3 regions of the Ureibacillus suwonensis genome follow, and region 2 is predicted to be linked to each of the others. Evidence: riboswitches for the same ligand, from Rfam matches in the RefSeq annotation. Region 2 holds a riboswitch; each other region holds the start of a gene.

Evidence for each region. Region 2 has a riboswitch for thiamine pyrophosphate ahead of thiT (energy-coupled thiamine transporter ThiT). Riboswitches for the same ligand answer to the same signal wherever they lie in the genome.
Region 1: linked by a shared signal. The riboswitch ahead of ACFPOH_RS04065 (LuxE/PaaK family acyltransferase) and the one ahead of thiT (energy-coupled thiamine transporter ThiT) in region 2 are both predicted to bind thiamine pyrophosphate.
Region 3: linked by a shared signal. The riboswitch ahead of thiM (hydroxyethylthiazole kinase) and the one ahead of thiT (energy-coupled thiamine transporter ThiT) in region 2 are both predicted to bind thiamine pyrophosphate.

What each region holds. Positions count from the first base shown of each region.
Region 1 is NZ_JBHSNQ010000040.1:44,404-47,682, reverse strand. It holds gene ACFPOH_RS04070 (acyl-CoA reductase) at 1-148, opposite strand, end outside; gene ACFPOH_RS04065 (LuxE/PaaK family acyltransferase) at 145-1,233, opposite strand; TPP riboswitch at 1,287-1,398, opposite strand; partial or broken gene ACFPOH_RS04060 (MarR family winged helix-turn-helix transcriptional regulator) at 1,567-2,020, shown strand; gene paiA (spermidine/spermine N(1)-acetyltransferase) at 2,041-2,562, shown strand; gene erm (23S ribosomal RNA methyltransferase Erm) at 3,181-3,279, shown strand, end outside.
Region 2 is NZ_JBHSNQ010000078.1:25,482-28,760, reverse strand. It holds gene ACFPOH_RS09300 (acyltransferase family protein) at 170-853, shown strand; gene ACFPOH_RS09295 (hypothetical protein) at 854-1,141, shown strand; gene thiT (energy-coupled thiamine transporter ThiT) at 1,237-1,800, opposite strand; TPP riboswitch at 1,888-1,993, opposite strand; gene ACFPOH_RS09285 (SMC family ATPase) at 2,058-3,279, opposite strand, start outside.
Region 3 is NZ_JBHSNQ010000009.1:129,830-133,108, forward strand. It holds gene ACFPOH_RS00940 (hypothetical protein) at 1-271, opposite strand, end outside; gene ACFPOH_RS00945 (reverse transcriptase-like protein) at 496-1,149, shown strand; TPP riboswitch at 1,247-1,348, shown strand; TPP riboswitch at 1,414-1,515, shown strand; gene thiM (hydroxyethylthiazole kinase) at 1,600-2,349, shown strand; gene thiD (bifunctional hydroxymethylpyrimidine kinase/phosphomethylpyrimidine kinase) at 2,349-3,164, shown strand; gene thiE (thiamine phosphate synthase) at 3,157-3,279, shown strand, end outside.

The sequences.
Region 1 (3,279 bases), on a different contig from region 2:
CACTTTCTCTTTTCACCGTGTCAATGACCCTCTGCATTTGCTCTAATGTAAGGAGAGGCAGTTCCACTTCTAAATCCTGAAACTTCAGGATTTTCTTATCAAATTTCGTTTCTCCGATATTTGGAATATATCCAGCTGTTATTCTCATTTTGCTGTTCCTTTCGCCAATTGAATAAACTCTTCTACCGCTAGCGAGCATCCCCTTACCTCGGCACCTTGAACTCTACCGAACAGATAAAATCCTTCATCAACCGCCATTCCTACATCCTCAGTAGCAACCGCCATTACGGAATTAAAGTTCGCTAAATCATAATGAACTAAAACACCACGTTCTCCTTCTGGAACCTCTTCACCTGTTAACGGATTGATGACTCTCGTACGAATCCAACTAGGTCCAGTTTTTATAGATGGAACGACCTCATTGCCATCATCATAAAATTGCGTGCTTAGCTCTGTTATGCCGTACATATTAATACAATTGCTTCTATCTACACCGAAATATCTTTCAAGCAACTGATAAAATTCATTTAAATCTAATTCCTTTGATTTATTTTTATAACCACCAGTATCAAGAATTTTGCTTCCCTTCGGCAGATTAAACGTTTTTCCTAAACGCTCCAATTCCTCAAACAAATGAACAAAACTGAAACTTGCTCCGAGCAAAGCAAATGGTTCTCCTGTTTTTTCGGCATGTTCCAACTCACTGATGATTTTTTGAATATGTACGCCGTTCTCTTTTAATAAATAGCAGCTGTCCTCTGTGCCAAACTCTTTCATGACAAGAGCTAAATAATGGGCTAAGGATGAGTGCGGCATTTTCTCTTCAGTTGGAAACAAAATTCCCATGCGGATGCGATTTGTTTCTTTCATAAACCGTTCTTTAAAGTTGATAATCATGGAAAGTTCTCTGATTTCGAGAGTGGAATGAAAGTGTTTGCCTTGTTTTCCTTGGGTTGTTCCGCTTGTCATAAAGACTCTAACCGCTGCCTCTGGATCTGAACATGTCAATGGAACCTCTTTAAAGGCACTCATCGGCACATAAGGAATGTCTCGCCAATTTTTCACAAGCCGCGGTGTCTTTCCTTTTTGGCGGCAAAATGTTTGATAGGGGAGATTATGTTTGTATTGATAATTAAAAATATGTAAAGCCAAGCTATTAAACTCTTCTTCTGAAGCTTGATTCTTTTTGATAAATTGAGAAAGTTCCTCTATGATTTCTCGTTGCTGAGTCATCGGTTTTCACCCTTTCCGCAAAATAAAATGCACTCTGCCTAAGCAAAGTGCATAATTCGACTTACTACACTCCCTGCGCTGGCATTACCCAAATCAGGTTCAAACGGTCAACGACGGATTAGTCGTACTCTCAGCCTGCTTCCGCAAGCCCCCGGTTAATATATTCAATTTCAATATAAAGTCTACTTATTCTTATGAAAGATTGCAAATTCTTTTGAATTATCACCCTAAAATTATGTAGATATTCAATTATTTTTTTGTTGCAAATGCAACAAAGTTTGATTAAAATGAATTAAAAATATTGCATTTGCAATAAAAATGAAGGAGTTCATTATGAAAGAAGTTCTTCGTGAAATTGGGATGATAGCACGAGCACTAGATTCAATCAGTAATATCGAGTTTAAAGAATATGACTTAACAAAAGGTCAGTATTTGTACCTTGTACGAATATGTGAGAACCCAGGAATTATTCAAGAAAAGTTGGCTGAAATGATCAAAGTGGATCGGACAACTGCATCACGCGCAATAAAAAAACTAGAAATGAACGGATTTGTTGAAAAGCGAGAGGATCCACAAAATAAAAAAAATTAAGAAACTCTATGCGACCGAGAAAGGCAATAATGTTTATCCGTTTTTAATAAGAGAACATGATCATTCTAACGCTGTAGCTTTACAAGGATTATCTGAAGTAGAAGTGGAAACATTATTCAATCTTTTGCAGCGGGTAAGAAAAAATGTTGAAAAAGATTGGGAATACGTTAAGAAGGGAAACAAACGAAATTATTGATATGAGGAGAGATGTTCACTATGACAATCAAAATAAAAACATGTACCCTTGAAGATTTGCACACATTACAAGAAGTGGGCATTGAAACGTTTTATTACACATTTAAAGATCAAAATTCACCTGAAAATATGAAAGTATATTTAGAAAAGGCATTTAATATAAAACAATTAGAGAAAGAGCTATCCAATATTCATTCACAATTTTTCTTTGTCTATTACCAAAATGAATTGGCGGGTTACTTAAAAGTCAATAGTGATGATGCTCAGACGGAAAAAATGGGCGATGAATTCCTTGAAATTGAAAGAATTTATATTCGAGAGAAATTTCAGAAGCATGGACTTGGAAAAGCCTTGCTAAATAAAGCGATTGAAGTTGCAAAGGAATGGAATAAAAAGAAAATTTGGCTTGGGGTTTGGGAAAAGAACGAAAATGCAATTGGCTTTTATAAGAAAATGGGATTTGTTCAAAAAGGATTTCACTCCTTTTATATGGGGGATGAAGAACAAACGGACTTGATCATTATTAAAACATTGGAAGATTGATTAGCATGTATATACTGAAATATTGGCATATAAATTTCATTTCTTATGATTCTATATTTCATGATTCAGTTAATAAACTTTCGCATTCGTCAAACAAATCATATTTATCATTAGGTTCGAACACATAGACTGTCCCCAATAGTTCCATTTGACAATTTGATTCAGGACCAATATACTGTTTTTGTATTCATCATTAAAGGAGGATTATTAAAAAAGTGACACACTCAATGAGACTACGTTTCCCAACTTTGAACTAATGAATTGAATATGTTCAAAGGCTCTGCTTGTGAACGGCAGAGTAAATGGGAGTAGTCTGTCCTTTTTTAATAATCTTCATTTTTCATTTTTGAACCACATTTTTGTAATATCACTATTTATGGTTGATATTAATTAATGGGTTAATAACGTCATTTCCGAAGGCAGATTATTTCTGCCTTTTTTCTATTATTAAGGAATTTCACTTTCTTTCGATAGATTTGTACTACACCTAAGTACAAGTCCTTTTTTGATGCCTATCTTGTCAATATGTTATTCCAAACGAATGAGGGCGGATCTTCTTCCATTTGCTCTAAATCGCAAGCAGATGCTTGTGATTTTTTTAGAAAGGAAGAAGAATTAATGACTAAAAATCGTAAACATCGAAGAAGTGAACCACCCAATTTTTTAGGACAACATTTAATGCATAATAAGAAATTAATAAATGAAATAGTAGAAATT
Region 2 (3,279 bases):
TCGATATGGGTTCATTAATATATTGACAGTGACTTTAGGTATATGTTGGAAAATCATGATTTACCGGTACCAAAGATATGATTCCATGTTATAATCGTGCATTATTTCTTACAAACAAAGAAAAATTTGATTAGGAGTTTTGGCATTGAGAATCAAATAATGGGACTTACTGAGGGTTGTTGCATGTTTATCCGTATTGCTCCTGCATTCGACTACATTTTATAACATGGAACAAGGACTGACTGAGAATTCTGTAATGATCCATTATGTTCGGATCCTATTATGTTATGCTACTCCGACATTTATCATGCTTTCTGTCATCATCCTTTCCGCAAAATATAAAGACCAGTTGCCAGGCTCCTTTTGGCCGAGCCGGATTCAATTCATTTTGCTGCCTTTTGTTTTTTGGGCTTTCATCGATGCCGTTGTGATTGAATTACAGTATCGGCATGGCCTTCTTTGGCGATCCTTTTGGAACAATGTGATTTATGGAGAATTTGTCGGCTGGTTTGTATTGGTCATTTTTCAGTTATATTTGCTGTTTTGGATGATGGTCAAATGGAAATGGCCATCCTTTGTCGTGTTGCCAATATGCATCATCATTTATTTTTTGCAGCATCGGCTTTTTGGGACGCCCTATCCTTTCTTCCAGGAAAACCACATGTATGAAAAACTTTATGGAACGGGTTGGTACATATATTTTGCAATGGCATATTTCATTGGTTCAAATTACGAAAAAATTCAACCGTTGTTAATAAAATATCGTATATTCACTTTACTATTTACGGCTCTATCCGCGCTATATATTTGGTATGGTTATAAGTTTGGAATGGTGGAAATCCATTCCCGCTGAATGGATTTGGTTCCGTTTGTCGTCGGAATGACAAGTGCGGTTTTGGCTTATGGACAACTCATTCCATCTTATAGAATCATTCGCATCATAAGCAAATATGCATTCATGATTTATCTGATCCATTGGAATGTTCTCTCATTGACGGCCAAGTATTTCGTGGGATTTCTACCCAATGGCTATTTGGCCGTTTTGGGAATGATCATTTTTGCGGTTCTTGTATCGATTATTGTTTCCAAAACCATCTCCTATCTCCCATTTGGAAAATGGATTGTAGGGAAAATTCGATAAACGGACGGCAAAGAAAAACGGATTGGGAACCTTCCGGTGTTCTCAATCCGCTTTTTTTTATTGTTCAGAACGCTTTTCAAATCGGCATGTAACCGTTATTCATTTTCTTTTTTTATGAGTCTTGGGCTTGCTGTAAAAATGAATGCCGCCACAATAGCCGTTATGATGATGGCAGGAAGCATATAGGAACCGTTATATACGATGGAATAAATCCAGGCATTTTGATCGCCTGCGTATTCTTTGAAGAAAATCGCTCCGGCAATTGTATGGCAAATAAAGCGCAACAATCCTCCGACAACCGTACCGATCACAACATATAATGCAATTTTCTTTTTGTTATTTTGCAATACGCCGGCCAACACCGGTTTCCGAACAATTGCGGCAAATCCCACAAACGTGAAAGCAAAGATATAATCCAGGATTGCTTGCGCCCAATGGACGATAAACGGATTAATCGTCATGTTCAACAGCCCTATCAGCAAACCCGTAACAAGCCCTGCAGATAGTCCCCAACGAATCGCAATCAAAATAATTGGCAGCATCACTAAACTGATGGATCCGCCCTGGGCCCAAATCGAAAATTTTAATTGGTCCAACACATAACCGATAGCCGCAAAAATGGCAATTTCAATCATCCATAACAGTTTTTGATTTCTCATTCCGCATACTCCTTTCTCTTCGTTATTAAAACGCGAGAGAAGGATAGAAAAGAAAAAGCGTCCGGACAGATCCGAGACGCATTTGTTTCGGTTTCTATCCCACATCCCTACGCAAGTACTAACTTACAGGTTCGAAGGGTTAGTGCATACGGCACACTCTCAGCTGACTTCATCAGCACCCCTTGTGGTACACCTAAAATATTCTGTTGGGAACAATGCCATTTTATCAAATTCTATAAATATTTCAACTTCATGGTTTATTTTAATAGAATTGTTGTTTTGCTGTATCCTTCTTTTTGTTTTTCCACTTGCAACACAGCTGGCATTGCCGATTTTAATTCCTCCACATGGGAAATGACTCCGATCATCCGGCCGGATTTTTGAAGTTCAATGAGCGTGTCGATTGCTTTCATTAAGGATTCTTCATCAAGGGAGCCGAATCCTTCATCAATGAACATTGTTTCAATATTGACATTTCCTTGATAGCTTTGGATCACATCCGCCATACCCAATGCCAGGCTTAAAGATGCATTGAATTTTTCCCCTCCGGATAATGTTTTTACATCCCTCGCTTGTCCTGTATACGTGTCATAGACATCCAACCCTAAACCGCTCGCTCTTCCGTATGATTCAACCCTGTCGGAAACTTGCAAATAATATTGGCCGTTTGATAAGTTTTTCAGGCGCAGGTTGCTTGCTTCGGTAATGAGCTCCAAATAGCCCATTTGCACATAGCGTTCAAAGGATATTTTTTTGCTGTTTTGGCCGCGGAGCAAATTGTAAAGCTCGATGATTTGATTGGATTTTTCCTCCATCCGGAAAATATCGTTTGCGATTCCTTCGAGCTTTTCCGCAAAGTCAATGCAATGCTTTTCGCAAGCTTTGGAATGATTTAAAGCATCCAGGGCTTTTTCATAATTGGACTGAAGCTCTCCCAACTCGTTTTCCGCTTCGGTCAAGTCCATCTTTTCTTTGCCTTTCAGCTTTTCTTCCCCTTCCCTCACTTGCATTTCCAATGAATGAAGCTCTTTCGAATAATCGTCATATTGCTTTTGCAATGATTCCATTTTTTGCGGCGAAAGCCGGGCCTGCAAAAATTCTTCCGTTGAAGCAAAGTTCGCTTCCTTAAGGGCGGAAAGAAACTCTTCTTTCACCCTTTGAACTTTTCTTTGTATATGTCCGACTTGTTCCATTGTTTGTTTAAATGCCTCTTCCACCGCCGCGGTTTGTTTACCCGCTTCCTGGTATGCCATTTGCGCCCGCTCCCAAGATTCTTTTAACTGCCCTTTTAGACGGCTGGCTTCTTGCAATGCAGCTTTCAATTGTGAAAGATCCTTCAATTCTTCAGGAATGGATTTTTTTTGCTGCTCAAGTATTGTTTTTTCCTTCGTATATTTTTCATGTACTTCATTGTATCTTTGCGCACTTTCCTTTTGAAGCTTCCCAACCTGTTCTTTTTCTTCCTGCAGCCTTTTTAGC
Region 3 (3,279 bases), on a different contig from region 2:
TATAGGAAAGCAATTGGCGGTCTTTAATGATATTTTCAATTGAAACAATGACATCCATTGCCACTTTGTCTTGCTGATCCCTTGAAAAAATGAAAGACTCTTCTTCAGCTTTAATCGGTTGAACCGTTTCTTGTTCTTCCACTTTTTCATTTTCTGCAGGCAAATCTTCTACAACCATTTCGGGAGATTCTTCCCGTTGTTCCATCTCACTCTGATTCGATAAAGGATTTTTAAACCATCCCAATCTCTTTTTTTCCATTTCATTAGCCAAAATATCATCTCCTAATATCTTGTAAAAAAAAATAAACGAAATTTCCTATTAATATAGAAAAAGGGTTACAATTATATACAAATTCCTACTTTCATTTTATATCTAAGTCGAAGAATGTCAATAACTCGTTGGTGAACATATGAAGGCGGGGAAAGGATATTTCGTATCTTTGTCGTCCAATTGAAAATACTATTGTAGAAAATAGGGAAAAGGAAGGGGTCTTTTTGAAAATCACAATCGAATGGACGTATCACCACAAGGGTGTGGAAACGGTTTTTCGTTCGGAAGAAATGCCTCCAGCCCACGCCCTTTCCGTCGCGGAAGAGCTGATGAAAACCGGAAGAACAAAAAACATTCTTTTTTTGGATGAACATGATTCGACTTGGACATTGAAAGAAATAAAAAAATATATAAAAGAGATGGAAACGGAACCTTCGAATGTGACGGTTTATTTTGATGGCGGATTTAATCTTGAAAGCCGCATATCCGGGTTGGGTTGTGTCATTTATTTTGAGCAAAACGGAAAGAAATATCGGTTGCGGAAAAATTTGACTTTGAATGGTCTTTCTTCCAATAATGAAGCGGAATACGCAGCGCTTCATTTTTCTGTCCAAGAATTGGAGTCTCTTGGCGTCCATCACCAAACGGTCCGATTTATCGGCGATTCGCAAGTGGTGATCAATCAAATGAGCGGTGAATGGCCGGTTTATGAAAAAGAGTTGATGAATTGGGCGGATCGAATTGATGAATCTTTGAACCGGCTTGGCATCAAACCCGAATTTGAACCGGTTTCCCGAAAAGAAAATGAAGAAGCGGACCGGTTGGCAAACCAAGCTTTGGATGATATCGAAATAGACGGGAAAATCGAACTGCAATGAATAAATGAATCGAAATAACCAAGTTTGTTAGTTTTATAAAATCATGTAAAATTGAAAAATCCATATGGTATAATGTAGGAAACAACAGAATTATTATGTTTTTTTGCAGGGGTGGCCGAGTGCCTGAGAAGGTGAAAACACCTAACCCTTTGAACTTGATGCAGCCAGTACTGCCGTAGGGAGCAATCCATGAATTCATAGATGGATATTGTGAATTTTTTGCTCTCCAATTACTGGAGAGCTTTTTAATTACATAGGGAATTTTGGAAATTGCAGGGGTGGCCTGGTGCCTGAGAAGGTGGAAACACCTAACCCTTTGAACCTGATGCAGTTAGCACTGCCGTAGGGAGCAATTGAAGATACTTGCAGTCTTTTCAATGCTCTTTTGCGCCGTGCAAAAGAGCATTTTTAAGTTTCAAAAGATTAATCCGGATTGAAAGGAGAAAACAAATGAGCTTATACAAAATCAGACAAAAGAATCCATTGATTCATTGCATTACCAATACCGTGGTGACAAATTTTACAGCAAACGGCTTGCTTGCCATTGGCGCTTCACCTGTCATGTCGGATGAGCCATTGGATGTTGAAGATATGACATCGATTTCCGATGCATTGTTAATCAATATTGGCACATTGAATAAAAATTCAGTGGAAGCCATGTTTTTAGCCGGAAAAAAAGCGAATGAATTGAATATTCCTGTTGTATTGGATCCGGTGGGGGCAGGTGCCACGAAATATCGTAAAGAAGTGTCTGAAAATCTGTTGAGAGAAATCAAGTTTGATTTAATCCGTTGCAATGCCGGTGAATTGGCTGCAATCGCCGGAATCGATTGGCAGGCAAAAGGTGTGGACAGCGGAGAAGGGGAGATGGATATTGTCCTTGTGGCAAAGGATACGGCCAAGAAATTTGGAACAATGGTTGCGGTTTCAGGAAAAGAAGATGTTGTAACGGATGGGGAATGGATTCTTTTTGTCCGCGGCGGCCATGAGTGGATGACGCAGGTGACGGGGACGGGCTGTTTATTGAGCGCCATTTGCGCGGGAGCATTATGTTTGGAAGGGGACAGACTCGAAAATATCCGGAACGTGTTGGCCGATTATAAAAAAGTGGCCGAATTTGCTTCGAAAGAAAAATACCTTGGTTCATTCCAAGTGGAAATCATAAACGGTCTACATCAAATTTCAAGAGGTGAATTATAATGAATATCGTTATGACGATTGCAGGCTCGGACAGCGGTGGAGGCGCCGGCATTCAGGCGGATTTGAAAACATTCCAGGAGCTGAAGGTTTTTGGCACATCCGTCATTACGGCATTGACGGCCCAAAATACGTTGGGTGTGGAAGGGATTTATCCAACAACTCCTGATTTTGTCGAACTTCAAATGAAGGCGGTTTTCGAAGATTTTGATGTAAAAGCCTTGAAAACGGGAATGTTGTTTTCTGCGGATATTATTCAAAGAATCGCGAAAAGCTTGAGGGATCAAGAAGTTCAAATCGTTGTCGATCCGGTTATGATTGCGAAGGGCGGACAAGCGTTGCTGCAAGAAGATGCCGTGCGGGCCATGAAAAAGGAATTGCTGCCGATTGCGAACATTGTCACCCCAAACATCCCGGAAGCGGAAACCATCACCGGCATGAACATTCATACTGCGGAAGAGATCCGGGAAGCGGCGGAGAAGATTTTGCAGCTTGGAGTTGATTGCGTCGTCATGAAAGGGGGGCATTTGGACGGGCCATCCGCGGTTGATACGGTGTTTTTCAAAGACGGGTCTTCATTCAAAATGAGATCAAAAAGAATCAATACGAAACATACCCATGGGACAGGATGCACTTTTTCGGCAGCCATTACCGCCCATTTGGGAAGAGGGCTGTCTTTGAAGGAAGCCATTATTGAAGCGAAAAAATTTGTCCAAGGGGCTATCGAAAATCCGCTCAATATCGGCCATGGCCATGGACCGACGAATCACTTTGCCCATCGGTTGGGATATGAAGCGGAGGTGGAAATCATTGAATAGAAAAGAGTTGGCGGTTTATTTCATTATGGGAACGGAAAATTGCAAGAGCGAACATCCCCTTGAAGTATTGAAAGATGCATTGCAAGCGGGAATTACTTTTTTTCAACTGAGAGAA